3 regions of the Amycolatopsis sulphurea genome follow, and region 1 is predicted to be linked to each of the others. Evidence: riboswitches for the same ligand, from Rfam matches in the RefSeq annotation. Region 1 holds a riboswitch; each other region holds the start of a gene.
The links. A riboswitch is a leader RNA that binds a small molecule or an ion and turns the genes downstream of it on or off. The one in region 1 is predicted to bind cobalamin.
Positions count from the first base shown of each region.

Region 2: it holds a riboswitch for cobalamin, as region 1 does, so the genes downstream of both, ATK36_RS30520 (CoA-acylating methylmalonate-semialdehyde dehydrogenase) here and metE (5-methyltetrahydropteroyltriglutamate--homocysteine S-methyltransferase) in region 1, are expected to answer to the same signal.
Region 3: it holds a riboswitch for cobalamin, as region 1 does, so the genes downstream of both, ATK36_RS18270 (hypothetical protein) here and metE (5-methyltetrahydropteroyltriglutamate--homocysteine S-methyltransferase) in region 1, are expected to answer to the same signal.

Region 1 covers NZ_PDJK01000001.1:254,401-259,533, forward strand. The annotation lists gene ATK36_RS01185 (cytochrome P450) at 1-168, opposite strand, end outside; gene metE (5-methyltetrahydropteroyltriglutamate--homocysteine S-methyltransferase) at 370-2,634, opposite strand; cobalamin riboswitch at 2,769-2,948, opposite strand; gene ATK36_RS01195 (ribonucleotide-diphosphate reductase subunit beta) at 3,060-4,133, opposite strand; gene ATK36_RS01200 (ribonucleoside-diphosphate reductase subunit alpha) at 4,222-5,133, opposite strand, start outside.
Region 2 covers NZ_PDJK01000002.1:5,371,569-5,376,701, forward strand. The annotation lists gene ATK36_RS30510 (IS701 family transposase) at 1-389, shown strand, start outside; gene ATK36_RS30515 (short-chain fatty acyl-CoA regulator family protein) at 634-2,034, shown strand; cobalamin riboswitch at 2,069-2,252, shown strand; gene ATK36_RS30520 (CoA-acylating methylmalonate-semialdehyde dehydrogenase) at 2,556-4,055, shown strand; gene ATK36_RS30525 (acyl-CoA dehydrogenase family protein) at 4,064-5,133, shown strand, end outside.
Region 3 covers NZ_PDJK01000002.1:2,597,558-2,602,690, forward strand. The annotation lists gene ATK36_RS18255 (GNAT family N-acetyltransferase) at 1-632, opposite strand, end outside; gene ATK36_RS18260 (VanZ family protein) at 821-1,474, opposite strand; gene ATK36_RS18265 (Gfo/Idh/MocA family protein) at 1,670-2,566, opposite strand; cobalamin riboswitch at 2,600-2,741, shown strand; gene ATK36_RS18270 (hypothetical protein) at 2,759-3,412, shown strand; gene ATK36_RS18275 (CbiQ family ECF transporter T component) at 3,399-4,478, shown strand; gene ATK36_RS18280 (ABC transporter ATP-binding protein) at 4,475-5,133, shown strand, end outside.

The DNA of each region.
Region 1 (5,133 bases):
GTCGCCGAGCACCGGCGCCAGCCCGCTCCCGGACGGTGGCTCGGCCAGCGCCCGCACCGGAAACCGCGCCCCGAGCCATCGCTCGTCCACGGCCCGCGGCAACGGAACCGCGGTCAACGGCGGCACCCGCTCCCGCAACGCCGCGATCCGGGCTGCCGTACCGGCCATCGCCGACCACCTCCAGGCTTGGGGATCTTGGACAGTTCCCAGGGTGCGCTGCTGTTGACCCGGTGACAACGTTTGCGCTGTGGCCCGTCCGGGTGAGACCGACCAGCCGGAGCGGCGGCTGGAGGGCTGTGAAGGGGCCCTTCACGGACTCAGAGTCCGTGAAGGGCCCCTTCACAGCCTTTACTGGTCAGCGGCCGGGGCTCAGCGGGGTTCGCCGCGGAGCTGACGGGCCGCGCCGACCAGGTGGCGCAGTGCGGGTTCCACCTCGGCGTAACCGCGGGTCTTCAGTCCGCAGTCCGGGTTGACCCACAGGCGATCGGCGGGCACCGCGGCCAGTGCGGTGCGGACCAGGCCGGTCACCTCACCGGAGTCCGGGACCCGCGGCGAGTGGATGTCGTAGACACCGGGCCCGACGCCGCGGGCGAATCCGGCGGAGGTCAGGTCGGCCAGCACCTCCATTTTCGACCGGGCGGCCTCGATGCTGGTCACGTCGGCCTCCAGCGCGTCGATCGCGGGCAGCACCTCGCCGAATTCGGAGTAGCACATGTGCGTGTGGATCTGTGTGCGGTCCTCGACGCCGGAGGTGGCCAGCCGGAACGCGTGCACCGCCCAGGCGAAGTACGCGTCGTGCGCGGCCGTTCGCAGGGGCAGCAGCTCCCGCAGCGCCGGCTCGTCGACCTGGATGACGCGGATGCCAGCCGCCTCCAGATCGGCCACCTCGTCGCGGATGGCCAGCGCGACCTGCCGCGCGGTGTCGCCGAGCGGCTGGTCGTCGCGGACGAACGACCAGGCCAGGATGGTCACCGGACCGGTCAGCATGCCCTTCACCGGGCGGCTGGTGAGGCTCTGGGCATACCGCGCCCACTCGACGGTCATCGGCTCCGGCCGCGAGACGTCGCCGAACAGGATCGGCGGGCGCACGCAGCGCGAACCGTAGGACTGCACCCAGCCGTGCTCGGTGGCCGCGAACCCGGCCAGCTGCTCGGCGAAGTACTGCACCATGTCGTTGCGCTCCGGCTCGCCGTGCACGAGCACGTCCAGGCCGAGGTCTTCTTGCAGCCGGACCACGCGTTCGATCTCCGCGCGCATGGCGCCCCGGTACTCCTCGGCGCCGAGCTTGCCCGCCCGGTGCGCGGCGCGGGCGCGGCGCACGTCGCCGGTCTGTGGGAAGGAACCGATGGTCGTGGTCGGCAGATCCGGCAGGTCCAACGCGGCCGACTGGGCGGCGGCACGCTGCGCGTACGGCGGGCGGACGGCGTCCGCTTCGGTCAGCCCGGCGAGCCTGCCGCGGACCGCCGGGTCGGTCAGCTCGGTGGCGCCGGCGCGATCGGCCACCGCGGCGCGCGCCGGGGCGAGGTCCACGTCCTCGCCGTCGAGCGCACGGCCGAGCAGCACCACCTCGTCGACCTTCTGCCGCGCGAACGCGAGCCAGCTCTGCAGCCGCGGTTCGAGCCGCGTCTCCGCGGTCACGTCGTAGGGCACGTGCAGCAGCGAACACGAGGTGCTCACGCTGACCCGGGCAGCGGTGCCGGCCAGTCGCCGCGCGCACGCGAGCGCGCGGTCCGGATCGGTGCGCCACACATTGCGCCCGTCCACGACCCCGGCGAGGATTTCCTTGTCGCGCAGCGCGCCTTCCGCCGCCACATCGTCCACAAAGGACTCGTCGGTGACCAGGTCGACGGCCAGCGCCTCGATCGGGGAGCGGGCGAGGACACCCAGCGCCCGGCCCAATTTGCCGAAGTATCCGGCGACCAGCAGCTTCGGCCGTTCGGTCTCCTTCGCCAGCACGTGGTAGGCGCGGGTGAGCGCGTTCAGCTCGGCGGTGCTCCGGTCGGCGGCGAACGCCGGTTCGTCCAGCTGTACCCACTCCACGCCCTCGGCCCGCAGGCGGCGCAGCAGCTCGACGTAGGCGGGCAGCAGCTCGTCGAGCAGTTCGATCGGCTCGAACCCGGGGGTGTCCGCCTTGGCCAGCAACAGGAAGGTGACCGGTCCGACCAGCACCGGCCGCGGGGTGATGCCCAGCGCCTTCGCTTCGCGGACCTCGTCGAGCGGGGCGGTGCCGGTCAGCGTGAACCGGCTGTCCGGGCCGAGTTCCGGGACGAGGTAGTGGTAGTTCGTGTCGAACCACTTGGTCATCTCCAGCGCGGGCGCGTCCGGCACCCCGCGGGCGGCGGCGAAGTAGGTGTCCAGCGGGGAAAGGCCCAGCCGGGTGAAACGCCCGGGCAGCGCGCCGAACAGCGCGGCGACGTCGAGCACCTGATCGTAGTGGGAGAAAGTGCTCGACGGGATCGAGCCGAGACCGGTGTCGCGCAGAGCGGTCCAGGTCCGCTCGCGCAGCCTCCGCCCGGTCTCCAGCAGGCCGGTCTCGGTGACCTTGCCCGCCCAGTAGGCCTCCAGCGCTCGCTTGAGCTCCCGGTCCGGCCCGATCCTCGGATGACCGAGGACCGTGGTGCCCAGGGTGTTCAGGGTGCCCGGTGTGTTCACAGCAATGCATCCTCACGTGCTCGCCGGATGAGCCCGGGCACGCGAGAGCCGTGCTTCGGTCGTGCCTTGTCCCACGAGGCCCGGACTCACGCACGCCTTCGGCGCGCGTGCCACGGGCAGGTCTTCGGACTCGTGGGCATACCGCTCGTGCCTACCGGCCGTCGCTTCCCGGGCTCGCGCCCAGTGCTGTACCGCTCTCGCGGTGACGGCTGTCGTTCCCACATACCGCTGCGGGGCAGTCCCGGATTCGCACCGGGTTCCCTGTTGCCTCCCCAGTGCGCGGCCGCGCGGAAAACAGGCTCGGCCACGTACTGGCGAACCAGTGGCGTGGCCGAGCCTAGCGGGTCGTGGCCGGGGACGGCACAAGTCGCACTCGATTCCCGGAGTGCGGGATCATGAGTGCGGGGTCAGTCCCAGTCCAGCGCGCCGCCCGACTGGTACTCGATGACCCGGGTCTCGAAGAAGTTCTTCTCCTTCTTCAGGTCCATCGCCTCCGACATCCACGGGAACGGGTTCTCGGTCTCCCCGAAGATCGGCGCCAGCCCGATCTGCTGGGCGCGCCGGTCGGTGATGAAGTGCATGTACTGCTCGCACAGCTGCGCCGAGAGGCCCAGCATGCCCCGCGGCATGGTGTCGCGCGCGTAGGCGACCTCCAGCTCGCAGGCGTCGGTCAGCATCTGCCGGACCTCGGCCTGGAACTGCTCGGTCCACAGGTGCGGGTTCTCGATCTTGATCTGGTTGATGCAGTCGATGCCGAAGTTCAGGTGGATCGACTCGTCCCGCAGGATGTACTGGTACTGCTCGGCGATGCCGACCATCTTGTTCCGCCGGCCCAGCGACAGGATCTGCGCGAAACCGGTGTAGAACCACATGCCCTCGAAGATCACGTAGAACGCCACCAGGTCGCGCAGGAACGCGGTGTCCGCCTCCGGCGTGCCGGTCTCGAAGTCCGGGTCCTCCAGGTGCTGGGTGTACCTCAGCGCCCAGGCGTCCTTGTCCGAAATGGACGGTACCTCGCGGTACATGTTGAACAGCTCGCCCTCGACCAGGCCGAGGCTCTCGCAGATGTACTGGAAGGTGTGCGTGTGCACGGCCTCCTCGAAGGCCTGGCGCAGCAGGTACTGGCGGCACTCCGGGTTGGTGATCTGCCGGTACACCGCGAGCACGATGTTGTTGGCCACCAAGGATTCCGCGGTGGCGAAGAAGCCGAGGTTGCGCTTGAGCATCTGCCGCTCGTCCTCGGTCAGGCCGTCGGCGGACTTCCACAGCGCGATGTCGGCCTGCATCGCGACCTCGGTCGGCATCCAGTGGTTGTTGCAGCCGGCCAGGTACTTGTCCCAGGCCCAGCGGTACTTCATCGGCAGCAGCTGGTTCACGTCGGCGCGGGCGTTGATCATCCGCTTGTCGTCGACGTCGATCCGGCCCGCGCCGACCTCGATCCGGCCGAGCCCGGTCGCGTCCGTGCTCTCCACGTTGGTCATAGTCCACTCACCTCAAGGTTCAGGGCTGTGAAGGGCCCCTTCACGGACTCAGAGTCCGTGAAGGGGCCCTTCACAGCTCGTCGGGCGGTTACTGGCAGGCTTCGCAGTCGGGGTCGTCGATACGGCAGGCGGCGCCTTCGGTGGCGACGAAGTCCACGTCGTCCACCTTCGGCAGCTCCTTCGATTCCGGCTGCGCGGCGGGCGGGGTGGCCGGGACCGCGGCGGCAGGGCTGGGCGACGGAGCCGGGCTCGGCGAAGGAGACGGCGCCGGGGCCGGGGCGGCCGACGGCGAAGAGGCCGGGGCGGGACCGGCCGACGGGGCTAGACCGGCAGACGGAGCGGGACCGGCCGACGGGGCCGCTGCCGGGCTTGCGGCGGGGGCGGCAGCGGCGGGGGTGGCCGACACCGCGTTCAGCTTGCCGTCGGTGCCGCGCAGGGTGCTCTTCTCCACGTGCGTGGCCGAGCGGGCCCGCAGGTAGTACGTGGTCTTGAGCCCCTTGTGCCAGGCGTAGCGGTACAGCTCATCGAGCTTGCGTCCGCTCGGCGCGTCGATGTAGAGGTTCAGCGATTGTGCCTGGTCGATCCACTTCTGGCGCCGCGAACCCGCGTCCACCAGCCACTTCGACTCGATCTCGAACGCGGTCGCGTACAGCGCCTTGAGGTCGTCCGGCACGCGGTCGATCTGGCCGAGGCTGCCGTCGAAGTACTTGAGGTCGCTGACCATGACCTCGTCCCACAGCCCGCGCGCCTTGAGCGAGCGCACCAGGTGCGGGTTCACCACGGTGAAGTCCCCGGACATGTTCGACTTCACGTACAGGTTCTGGAACAGCGGCTCGATCGACTGGCCCACCCCGCAGATGTTGGAGATCGTCGCGGTCGGCGCGATCGCCATCACGTTGGAGTTGCGCATGCCGACCGTCTTCACCCGCTCGCGCAGCGGCGCCCAGTCCAAAGTGGACGAGGTGTCCACGTCGAGCGCGTCGCCCTGGCGGGCGTCGAT
Region 2 (5,133 bases), on a different contig from region 1:
ACGGTGAACGGGTGGCCCATTTCAGCCTGCTACGGGTACGTGAGGCCGGAAGGCCGGTACGGCAACGAGCGTCCGCGGCGAAAACCTGCCTGCCCGACCGGTGGCTGCTGATCCAATGGGACACCAAGAAACCAGACGAGCCTGCCCACGTATGGCTGGCTCACCTTCCCGGCGTTGCCCGCCCCACCATCACGCGCCTGGTCCGGCTCGCCAAAGCCCGGTGGGCCATCGAGACCAGCTACCGCGAACTCAAAAACACCCTCGGTATCGACCACTTCGAAGGCCGCACCTGGCCAGGCTGGCACCGCCACGTCACGCTCGTCACCGCGGCCTTGCTGTTCCTCACCGAATACCGCGCCCGCACACTAAAAAACGCGGCCCCGGCCTGACACTCGGACAGGTCGCCCTGCTCCTGCAGAACCTGCTCACGTGCTGGACCGGGGCCTGCGCCCTCTGCCAACGAGAACTACCCCCATAACAAAGCCCTATCAGAGTCCGTGAAGGGACCCTTCACAGCCTTCAAGTCCGCATGGGGACAAGCGTGGCAGCAAGGGCGGGGTGGGGGCCATCGTGGCGGCTGTGAAGTGTTGTGCAGGTTTCCCGGGGGCTTGTAATAGTTGTTAAAGTCGGGGGATGGAGAAGGTGTACGCCGGTGCGCGGGTGCGGCAGCTGCGGGAGGACCGTTCCCTTTCGCAGTCCGAATTGGCCAGGGCGCTCGGCATCTCGCCCAGTTACGTCAACCAGCTGGAACACAACGGCCGCCCGCTCACCCTCGCCGTGCTGCTGAAGCTCACCGGGCAGTTCGGGGTGGACGCGGAGTTCTTCGCCGCGCAGGACACCGCGCGTCTCGTCGCCGACGTGCGGGAAGTGTTCGCCGACGACACTCTCGACGGAGCGGTCTCGCCCGGCGCGGTGGACGAGCTGACCACGAAACTGCCCGACGTCGCGCGGATGGTGGTCGCGCTGCACCGGCGTTACCGGGAATCGGTGGAGAACATCGCCGCGCTCACCGCGGAGCAGGGCATGGACCAGACCGCCGCGCAGCAGCCGCACGAACAGGTGCGTGATTGGTTTTACACCCGTAATAACCACGTCGCGGCGCTCGACCGCAGTGCCGAAGAGCTGTCCGCGCATCTGAGGCTGCGTCCCGGCGAGGTGCGTTCGGGGCTGATCACCGCGTTGCAGGACCGGCACGGCGTCCGGGTGGTCAGCGAGCCGCTGGGTACCGGACGGCACGAATTCGACGGCCGCCGCAAGGTGTTGCGGCTCGCGCCCGCGTTGCGGCCGGGGCAGGCCGCGTTCCGGCTCGCCTCGGAGCTGGCGATGCTGGAATCAGGAGACGAGATCACGCGGCTGGCCGAGCGGGCCGGGTTCGGCGACGAGACCGCCCGGCGGCTGCTGCGCATCGGGCTGGCGAACTACTACGCGGGCGCGCTGGTGTTGCCGTATCGGGTTTTCCTGGGCGCGGCCGAACGGCTGCGCTACGACGTCACCCTGCTGTCCGGCGAGTTCGGCGTGGGCTTTGAAACGGTCTGCCACCGGCTGTCCACATTGCAGCGTCGCGGTGCACGCGGCGTGCCGTTCTCCTTCGTGCGGGTGGACCGCGCGGGCAACATCTCGAAACGCCAGTCCGCCACCGGGTTCCACTTCTCCCGGGTCGGCGGCTCGTGTCCACTGTGGATAGTCTACGAGGCGTTCGCCGCGCCCGGCCGGATCCTCACCCAGATCGCCGAGCTGCCGGACGGCAAGAAGTACTTCTGGCTCGCCCGCACGGTCACCGGCAGCACCGGCGGGCACGGCGAACCGGGCAAGACCTTCGCCATCGGGCTCGGCTGCGAACTGCGGCACGCCGTGCGCCTGGTCTACTCCGACGGGCTGGCGCTGGGCGCCGGCGCCGCGGTGACCCCGATCGGGATGGGCTGCAAGGTGTGCGAACGCCCGGCCTGCCCGCAGCGGGCGTTCCCGGCGATCGGCCGGCCGCTGCGGGTGGACGAGCACGCCAGCGGGGTGCTGCCCTACCCGCCGGCGCCGTGACCGCGCGATGAGGGCTGCGCCACTCTCGACATAGTAGGACTTCCTACTTTATGGTGTCACCAAGGTCCACGGTGCAGGGAAGTCCGGTGCGAATCCGGCGCGGTCCCGCCACTGTGACCGGGGAGCGGTCCCCGAGGCAAGGCCACTGGCGCGAGCCGGGAAGGCCGGGGCGCCGCAGATCCGGGAGCCAGGATACCGGCTGTGGACGTCCGTGTTCGTCCACGAGGATGGAGCAGAACGCATGCGGATTCTTCCTGCCTGCGCGAACGCCGCCGGTCCACCCCAGGTGCCCCGGTAGCGCCGCCGCGCCCGTCCGGCGGGCGCGGCAGCGGTGGCGTGCCCGGTGCCTGCCGTGCCGGGGCCGTGCGCTGTGACGGGCCGATCGGCGCCCGGGCAGTGGTGTGCGGTCCCCGGTGCCCGGGGTGACCGCGCTCGTCATCCGGTGCCTGCGCCCTGCCGGTCGTCGCGGCTCGCTGCCGTGCGCCCCGGCCTCCTCCTGCGTGCTTTCCGAAAGGCTGATCATGATCCCCGAACTCACCCACTTCATCGGAGGCAAGCCGATCCCCGGCACCTCCGGGCGGTTCTCCGACGTCTTCGACCCCAGCACCGGCGCGGTGCAGGCACGAGTACCGCTGGCCTCCGTCGATGAGGTCGCCGCCGCGGTGGACATCGCCGTCGAAGGGCAGCGGGAATGGGCGCGGTGGAACCCGCAGCGGCGCGCCCGGGTGCTGATGCGCTTCCTCGACCTGGTGCGCCACGGCGAGGACAGCCTCGCGCAGCTGCTGTCGTCCGAGCACGGCAAGACCGTCGCCGACGCGCACGGCGACATCCAGCGCGGGCTCGAAGTGGTCGAGTTCGCGCTCGGTATCCCGCACCTGCTCAAGGGCGAGTACAGCGACAGCGCGGGCACCGGCATCGACGTCTACTCGATGCGGCAGCCGCTCGGCGTGGTCGCCGGGATCACCCCGTTCAACTTCCCGGCGATGATCCCGCTGTGGAAGGCCGCGCCGGCGATCGCCTGCGGCAACGCGTTCGTGCTCAAGCCGTCCGAGCGGGACCCGTCCGTGCCGCTGCGGCTGGCGGAGCTGTTCCTCAAGGCCGGTCTGCCGCCGGGCGTGTTCTCGGTGGTCAACGGCGACAAGGAGGCGGTCGACGCGCTCCTGACCGAGCCCCGGGTGCAGGCGGTCGGTTTCGTCGGGTCGTCCGACATCGCGCAGTACGTGTACGCCACCGCGGCCGCGCACGGCAAGCGGGCGCAGTGCTTCGGCGGTGCGAAGAACCACATGATCGTGATGCCCGACGCCGATCTCGACCAGGTCGTGGACGCGTTGGTCGGCGCCGGTTACGGGTCCGCGGGGGAGCGGTGCATGGCGATCTCGGTCGCCGTCCCGGTCGGCGAGGCCACCGCGGACGCACTCGTCGAGCGGCTCGCCGAACGGGTGCGGAACCTGAAGGTCGGCCCGGCGCTGGCCGAGACGTCCGACTTCGGGCCGCTGGTCACCGCCGCGGCCGCACAGCGTGCCCGGGATTACGTCCGCGTCGGCGTGGCGGAGGGCGCCGAACTGGTGGTGGACGGCCGCGACCTGACCGTGCCCGGTCACGAGAACGGCTTCTTCCTGGGCGGCTGCCTGTTCGACCGGGTCACCCCGGACATGCGGATCTACCGGGAGGAGATCTTCGGCCCGGTCCTTTCGATCGTGCGGGCCGACACGTACGAGGAGGCCCTGCGGCTGCCGAGCGAGCACGAATACGGCAACGGCGTCGCGATCTTCACCCGCGACGGCGACACCGCGCGGGACTTCACCTCGCGCGTCGACACCGGCATGGTCGGGGTGAACGTGCCCATTCCGGTGCCGATCGCCTACCATACCTTCGGCGGCTGGAAGCGGTCCGGCTTCGGCGACCTCAATCAGCACGGCCCGGACTCGATCCGCTTCTACACCAAGACGAAGACGGTCACCTCGCGCTGGCCGTCCGGCATCAAGGAAGACGCCTCCTTCGTCATCCCGACGATGGACTGAGGCCCGCCATGCATCTCACCGACGAACAGCGTGCGGTACGCCAGACGGCGGCGGAGTTCGCCGCGGAGCATCTGGCCCCGCACGCGGTGGACTGGGACCGGAACCGGCATTTCCCGGTCGACGTGCTGCGCAAGGCGGCGCAACTCGGGCTCGGCGGCCTGTACCTGCCCGAGGACGTCGGCGGCTCCGAGCTGGGCCGGTTCGACGGCGTGCTCGCCTTCGAGGCGCTGGCGACCGGCTGCCCGTCGATCGCCGCGTACATCTCGATCCACAACATGGTCACCGCGATGATCGACCGCTTCGGCGATACCGCGCAACGGCATCGGTACCTGCCCCGGATGTCCACAATGGAGGCTCTGGGCAGCTACTGCCTGACCGAGCCGGGCGCGGGTTCGGACGCGGCCGCGCTCACCACGAAGGCCCGCCGGGACGGCAGCGAGTACGTGCTGGACGGGGTCAAGCAGTTCATCTCCGGCGCGGGAACGGCCGAGGTGTACGTGGTGCTGGCCCGCACCGGCGGCCCCGGTGCGCGCGGGATCTCCGCGTTCATCGTGGAGCGGGACACCCCCGGTCTTTCCTTCGGCCCCAACGAAAGCAAGATGGGCTGGCACGCGCAGCCGACCCGGCAGGTGATTCTGGACGGAGTGCGGGTCCCGGAGAGCGCGCTGCTCGGCGAAGCCGGGAGCGGGTTCCGGGTCGCGATGGCGGCGCTGGACGGCGGGCGGCTGAACATCGCCGCGTGCTCGCTCGGCGGGGCGAAGACCGCGCTGGACAAGGCGGTTCGGCACCTCACCGAACGCAAAGCCTTCGGCAGCCCGCTTTCCGAGGCGCAGGCGCTGCAGTTCCGGCTTGCCGACATGCGCACCGAGCTGGAAGCGGCGCGGACCCTCCTGTGGCGCGCGGCCGACGCCTACGATCGGGGTGATCCGGAGGCGACCCCGTTGTCCGCGATGGCGAAGCGGTTCTGCACCGACACCGGGTTCGCCGTCGCGAACGAGGCGCTCCAGCTGCACGGGGGCTACGGCTACCTCACCGAATACGGCGTGGAGAAGATCGTGCGCGATCTGCGCGTGCACCA
Region 3 (5,133 bases), on a different contig from region 1:
TGCACGCTCCTGGTGAGCCGTGCGGTGACGGCCGCCGCGAGGCCGCGCCGGCGAAACGGCCCGGCTACCGCGATCCCGGCCACTTCGCTGATGCCGCAAACGATCTCCAGCGCCACCCCGCCGCCGGCGATCTCGCCGCTCACGCAGTCCTGCGCGAGCAGGTGGAGGTCTTCGCGCGTCTGGGCCACCTCGGTGTCGGAGACCTCCGGTCCCGCACCGTACGCGACGTTCTGCATCGACCGCAGCCGCCGCCGGTCGGCGTCCGATTCCGGTTCCCGCAGCCGGAATCCGGGCGGCGCCGGCCGGTCGACGAACCCGGCGGGAGTGCAGGTCATCAACGGGATCCGGCGCTCCAGCCGGTATCCGGCCGAAGTCAGCGCCGTCTCCAGGGCGGGCGCCACCTCGGTGAAGAACTCCAGCCGTGGCAAGAGATCCCGGTCGCGATACGCGGCGGTCAGCTCGGTCAGCTCGGTCAGCTCGGCCGGGGACGGCTCGGCGCCCTCGTCCGGGATCGCGTAGTTGAGCATCGGATTGCTGCTCTCGCGGGAAAAAGTCGCGAGGAACGGTCCGATCCGTTCGGTGTCCCGGCCGCGAGGTGCGGTCGTACGGACATAAGCCTGAATGGCAGACATGCGGAAGAAACCCTTTCGGGCGAAGGAATGCAGGACGCGGCGACGCTCGGGCACGGTGCGTGCGCGAACGGCGGGCTTATTCGCGTCAGGCCGGACCTCGGCCGACGCGGGCCGTGGCGGCGAACATAGGCATTCCTTCGTCCGAAACGGGTACTGCGTTCAGTCTGCCGGTAGGCGCAACCGGATTTTCACGGCTGTTCCGGGTGGCTGAGCCCGGCGTACCGGGCGCTGGACGCGGGACGGCTGCTGTGCAGCTGGATCGGGGCCACGCAGACGGTCCGCCGCAGCTGCTCCGGGATCGCCGGCACCGGCTGATCCAGCCGCCGCCACCCGGGCCGGGTCGCGGCCGCGCCGAGTACCGCACCCAGCGTGTTCAGCAGCACGTCGTCGGTCGAGGTGACCCGGCCGTTGTGGAGCACGAACTGGGTCGCCTCCACCAGCACGGACAGAACCAGCGCGAGAAGGGCGATCCGGCCGGCCGAGCGCAGCCGGGGCACCCGCAGCGGCACCAGCGCGGCCAGCGGCAGCAGCAGGAACAGGTTGCCGAGCACCTGCCACAGCGAGCCTCCGTCGGCGTACGCCTCGGCGAGATCGGCGCCGGGCATCAGGTCCAGCGTGCTGCTGTGGCTGTCGCCGACCGGCATCGTGACCAGGATCAGCACCAGCGCGGCGAGCGTCACGATCAGCACGTCCGCCCCGGCGGTCGCGGAAGCGCGGGCCAGGCTGACACCGGCTCTTCGCCGCCGGCGGACGGTGAGCAACGGCCAGCACAGCATCGCGTACGGCAGCGCGATGGCTGTGGCCGGAATGATCCCCCAGAAAGCGCGCAGCAGAGCACCCATGCGCTTCCCTTCTCGAACCCCTCGGCGAACCGCTTGTTTCCTGCTCCAAGGTCACCATTGCGACGCGGGATCCGCCAGACACACAGGGTGACCCGCCCTATTCGGTGAATCCTTCGGTGGCGGGAAACGGGATCCCGTGCATGGGGTGTCCATAGTGGATCGGAAGAGTCACGCTCCACAAGGGACGATCGAGGGTTATCGGCCGGTCAGCGCGCGTACACGGTCGACGATCCACGCCAGGTGCACACCCCTGCGCACATCACACGGGTGCGTGGAAATTCCGCTGGATACCATGGCCGCGAAATCATCCAGCAGTGCGGTATACGACTCGGCGGCAGTACCCGACCGGCTAAACCTCCGGTAGCCGTGCTCGCCGTACACCGCGACCTCCGCTACGGTCGGTTGCACCGGCAGCCGCAGGGTGAGCGTCGCGGTGCTGGTCGCCCCGTTCTCGTGGGCCAGCAACACATGCCAGAGATCTTCCGCGCCGCGGTGCGCGGCGAGCACCTCGGTGATCGGGCCGAGCGCGGCGTCGAGCAGATCGAACGCGTGCGGTCCGATGTCCGCGAGTGCACCGCCCGACGGGTCTTGCCGCCACGCCGAGCCGGCGTACTGACCGCCGAGCAACGCGCCGGACAGCCAGCGCGCGCCGCCGCCTCGCCAGCCGCCGGCCTGGTTGATTCCGTCGAGCCAGTCGCGGGTCTCCTGTGCGAAACGCAGCGTGAGCATCACCAGCGACGCGACTCCGGCTTCGGTGACCGCGTCGGCCAGCCGCCGCGCGCCGGGCAGGTCGGCGGCGATCGGCTTCTCCAGGATCAGGTGCTTGCCCGCTGCTGCGGCGCGCGGTGCGATCTCTGCCTGCACGGCCGGTGGCACCGCGAAAGCGATCGCGTCGACCTGGTCGAACAGCTCGTCGATGCGGCCGGCGGCCACGGTGTCGTAGGTCTCCGCGAGCGACTGCGCGGCCTCCGGGCGGCGGCTCCACACTGCACTGAGCACGGTGCTCGGATGCTCGGCCAGCCCGGGTGCGTGCACCCTGGCCGCCCACGGACCGGTTCCGACGAGGCCGACGCGCAGCTGTCCGGATTCCACGTCCGGAAGTGTAGGTGTGGCCGCGGTCGCTTCCGAAGAGTGCCTGAGGTGGGTTAACGTCGACGAGTTCTACGCCACGAACGGGGGAAGCCGGTGGGATTCCGGCGCTGGCCCGCAACCGTGAGCGGCCCCTTCGCCGGGCCGCGAGCCGGATCGCCCGCCGTGGCCCGATCGATGCGAGGTTCATCTGACATGCGGTTCACACACGCGCGCCACTGGGGGCGAGTCCTCGCCGGGTGCGTACTTCTGATCGGTACCGGGCTGAGCGGCGCCGCGCCCGCCTCGGCGACCGTGCCCGGCAAGGGCACCGCCGGGTACTGCCCGGACGAAAACGGGGTCACCGTGATCGTCGACTTCCAGGGTCTGGGCGGGGACCCGCTCATCCGCTGCGCTACGGGGCCGCAGGAGAACGGGCTCACTGCGCTGCAGAACGCCGGGCTGGAGCTGGCCGGTTCGGGCAAGTACGGGCTGGCCCTGCTGTGCAAGATCGAGAACAAGCCCGCGGACCAGGCCTGCACCGGAATGCCGCCGGAGAACGCCACCTGGAGCTTCTGGACCGCCACCAACGGCGGCAAATGGGAGTCGAGCCAGGTCGGCGTGCAGGGCTGGAAGCCGCCTGCGGGCAGTTTCGAGGGCTGGTCCTTCGCGATCGGCAAGTCCTACACCGACTACCCGCCGCCGCGGACCGCCCCGGTGCGCAAGGCGAACGATCCCGCGCCCGCCGCCGAATCGTCCACTTCGGACAGCGGTTTCCCGTGGGGACTGGTCGTGGGCATCGTGGTCGTCGTGCTGATCGCGGTGGCCGGGGTGGTCACCGCGATCCGGCGCCGGCGTGGTGCGGCCTAGTCCGCGGGCGCTGCATCCCGGCGCGTGGTGGGTGTGGGCGCTCGCGCTCGCGGTCATCGCGAGCCGGACCACGAACCCGCTGCTGCTCGGGCTGGTGCTCGCGGTGGCCGGGTTCGTCGTGGTCGCCCGGCGTGGCGACGCGCCGTGGGCGCTGGCGTTCCGGATGTACGCACTGGTCGCCGCGGTCATCCTGATCTCGCGGGTGCTGTTCCGGATCCTGATCGGCGGCGAGGACGGCGGGCACGTGCTGTTCACCCTGCCTCGGATTCCGCTGCCCGCCGCGGCCGCCGGGATCGAGCTGCTCGGCCCCACGTCGGCCGAGGAGCTGCTCGGCGGCTTCTACGACGGCCTGCGGCTGGCCACGATCGTGCTCTGTGTCGGCGCCGCGAACGCGCTGGCGAACCCGAAACGCCTGCTGAAAGCGGTGCCGGCGGCGTTGTATGAAGTGGGCACGGCGGTCACCGTCGCGTTGTCCGTGGCACCGCAGCTGGTGGAAAGCGTGCACCGGGTACGGCGTGCGCGAAGGTTGCGGGCCGGGCGGACCCGTGGCCTGCGTTTCGTAAAGGGGATCTTCGTGCCGGTGCTGGCCGATGCGATGGACCGGTCGTTGCAGCTGGCGGCGGCCATGGATTCCCGGGGCTACGGCCGTCGCGGCTACCTCGGACGGCAGGTCCGCGTGCTGATCGCGGTCTGTGTGCTCGCCGGGCTGGCCGGGGTCGCCGTCGGGGTGTACGGCGTGCTGGACGGCTCCTCGTCCTGGCTCGGCGTGCCGATGCTGGTCGCCGGGCTCTTCGTGGCTGCCACCGGTTTCGTGCTCGGCGGACGCCGGGTGCGGCGGACGACTTATCGGCCTGATCCGTGGCGGTTGCCGGAAACGCTGGTCGCGCTATGCGGGGTGGCCGGGTGCGTGCTCGTGCTGGTGGCCGAGCCGGTTTCGCTGGCCACCCCAGCGTCGCCGCCGACGTGGCCGGAGCTGCCCTTGCTGCCCGCGCTCGCGGTGCTCGTCTGTGTGCTTCCCGCTTGGCTCGCGCCGCGCCCGGCGCTCGTCGCGGAGGTGGTCCGATGATCGAGTTCTCGAACGTCGGGATCACTTACCAGGGTGCCGCCCGGCCGGTGTTCACCGATCTCACCTTCGAGGTCGAAGAGGGCGAGCTGTGCCTGGTGGCCGGCCGCACTGGAGTCGGTAAGTCGACTTTGCTCGGGGTGATGAACGGGCTGGTGCCGCACTTCACCGGCGGGCGGCTCACCGGGGCCGTGCGGGTGGCCGGGCGGTCCACCGCCGAGCATCCGCCGAGGGAGCTGGCCGAGGTGGTCGGCGTGGTGGGGCAGGACCCGCTGGCCGGGTTCGTCACCGACACCGTCGAGGAGGAGCTGGCCTACGCCATGGAGCAGCTGGCCGTGCCGCCCGAGGTGATGCGTAAACGGGTCGAGGAGACGCTGGATCTGCTCGGCATCGCGGAGCTGCGTGATCGTCCACTTCGGACACTGTCCGGCGGGCAGCAGCAGCGGGTGGCGATCGGCTCGGTGCTCACCGCGCACCCGGGGGTGCTGGTGCTCGACGAACCGACCTCGGCGCTGGACCCGACCGCCGCCGAGGAGGTGCTGGCCGCGATCACCCGGCTCGTACACGACCTCGGCACCACCGTCGTGGTCGCAGAGCACCGGATGGAACGCGTGGCCCAGTACGCCGACAGGCTGCTGTACCTGCCCGGCGACGGCAC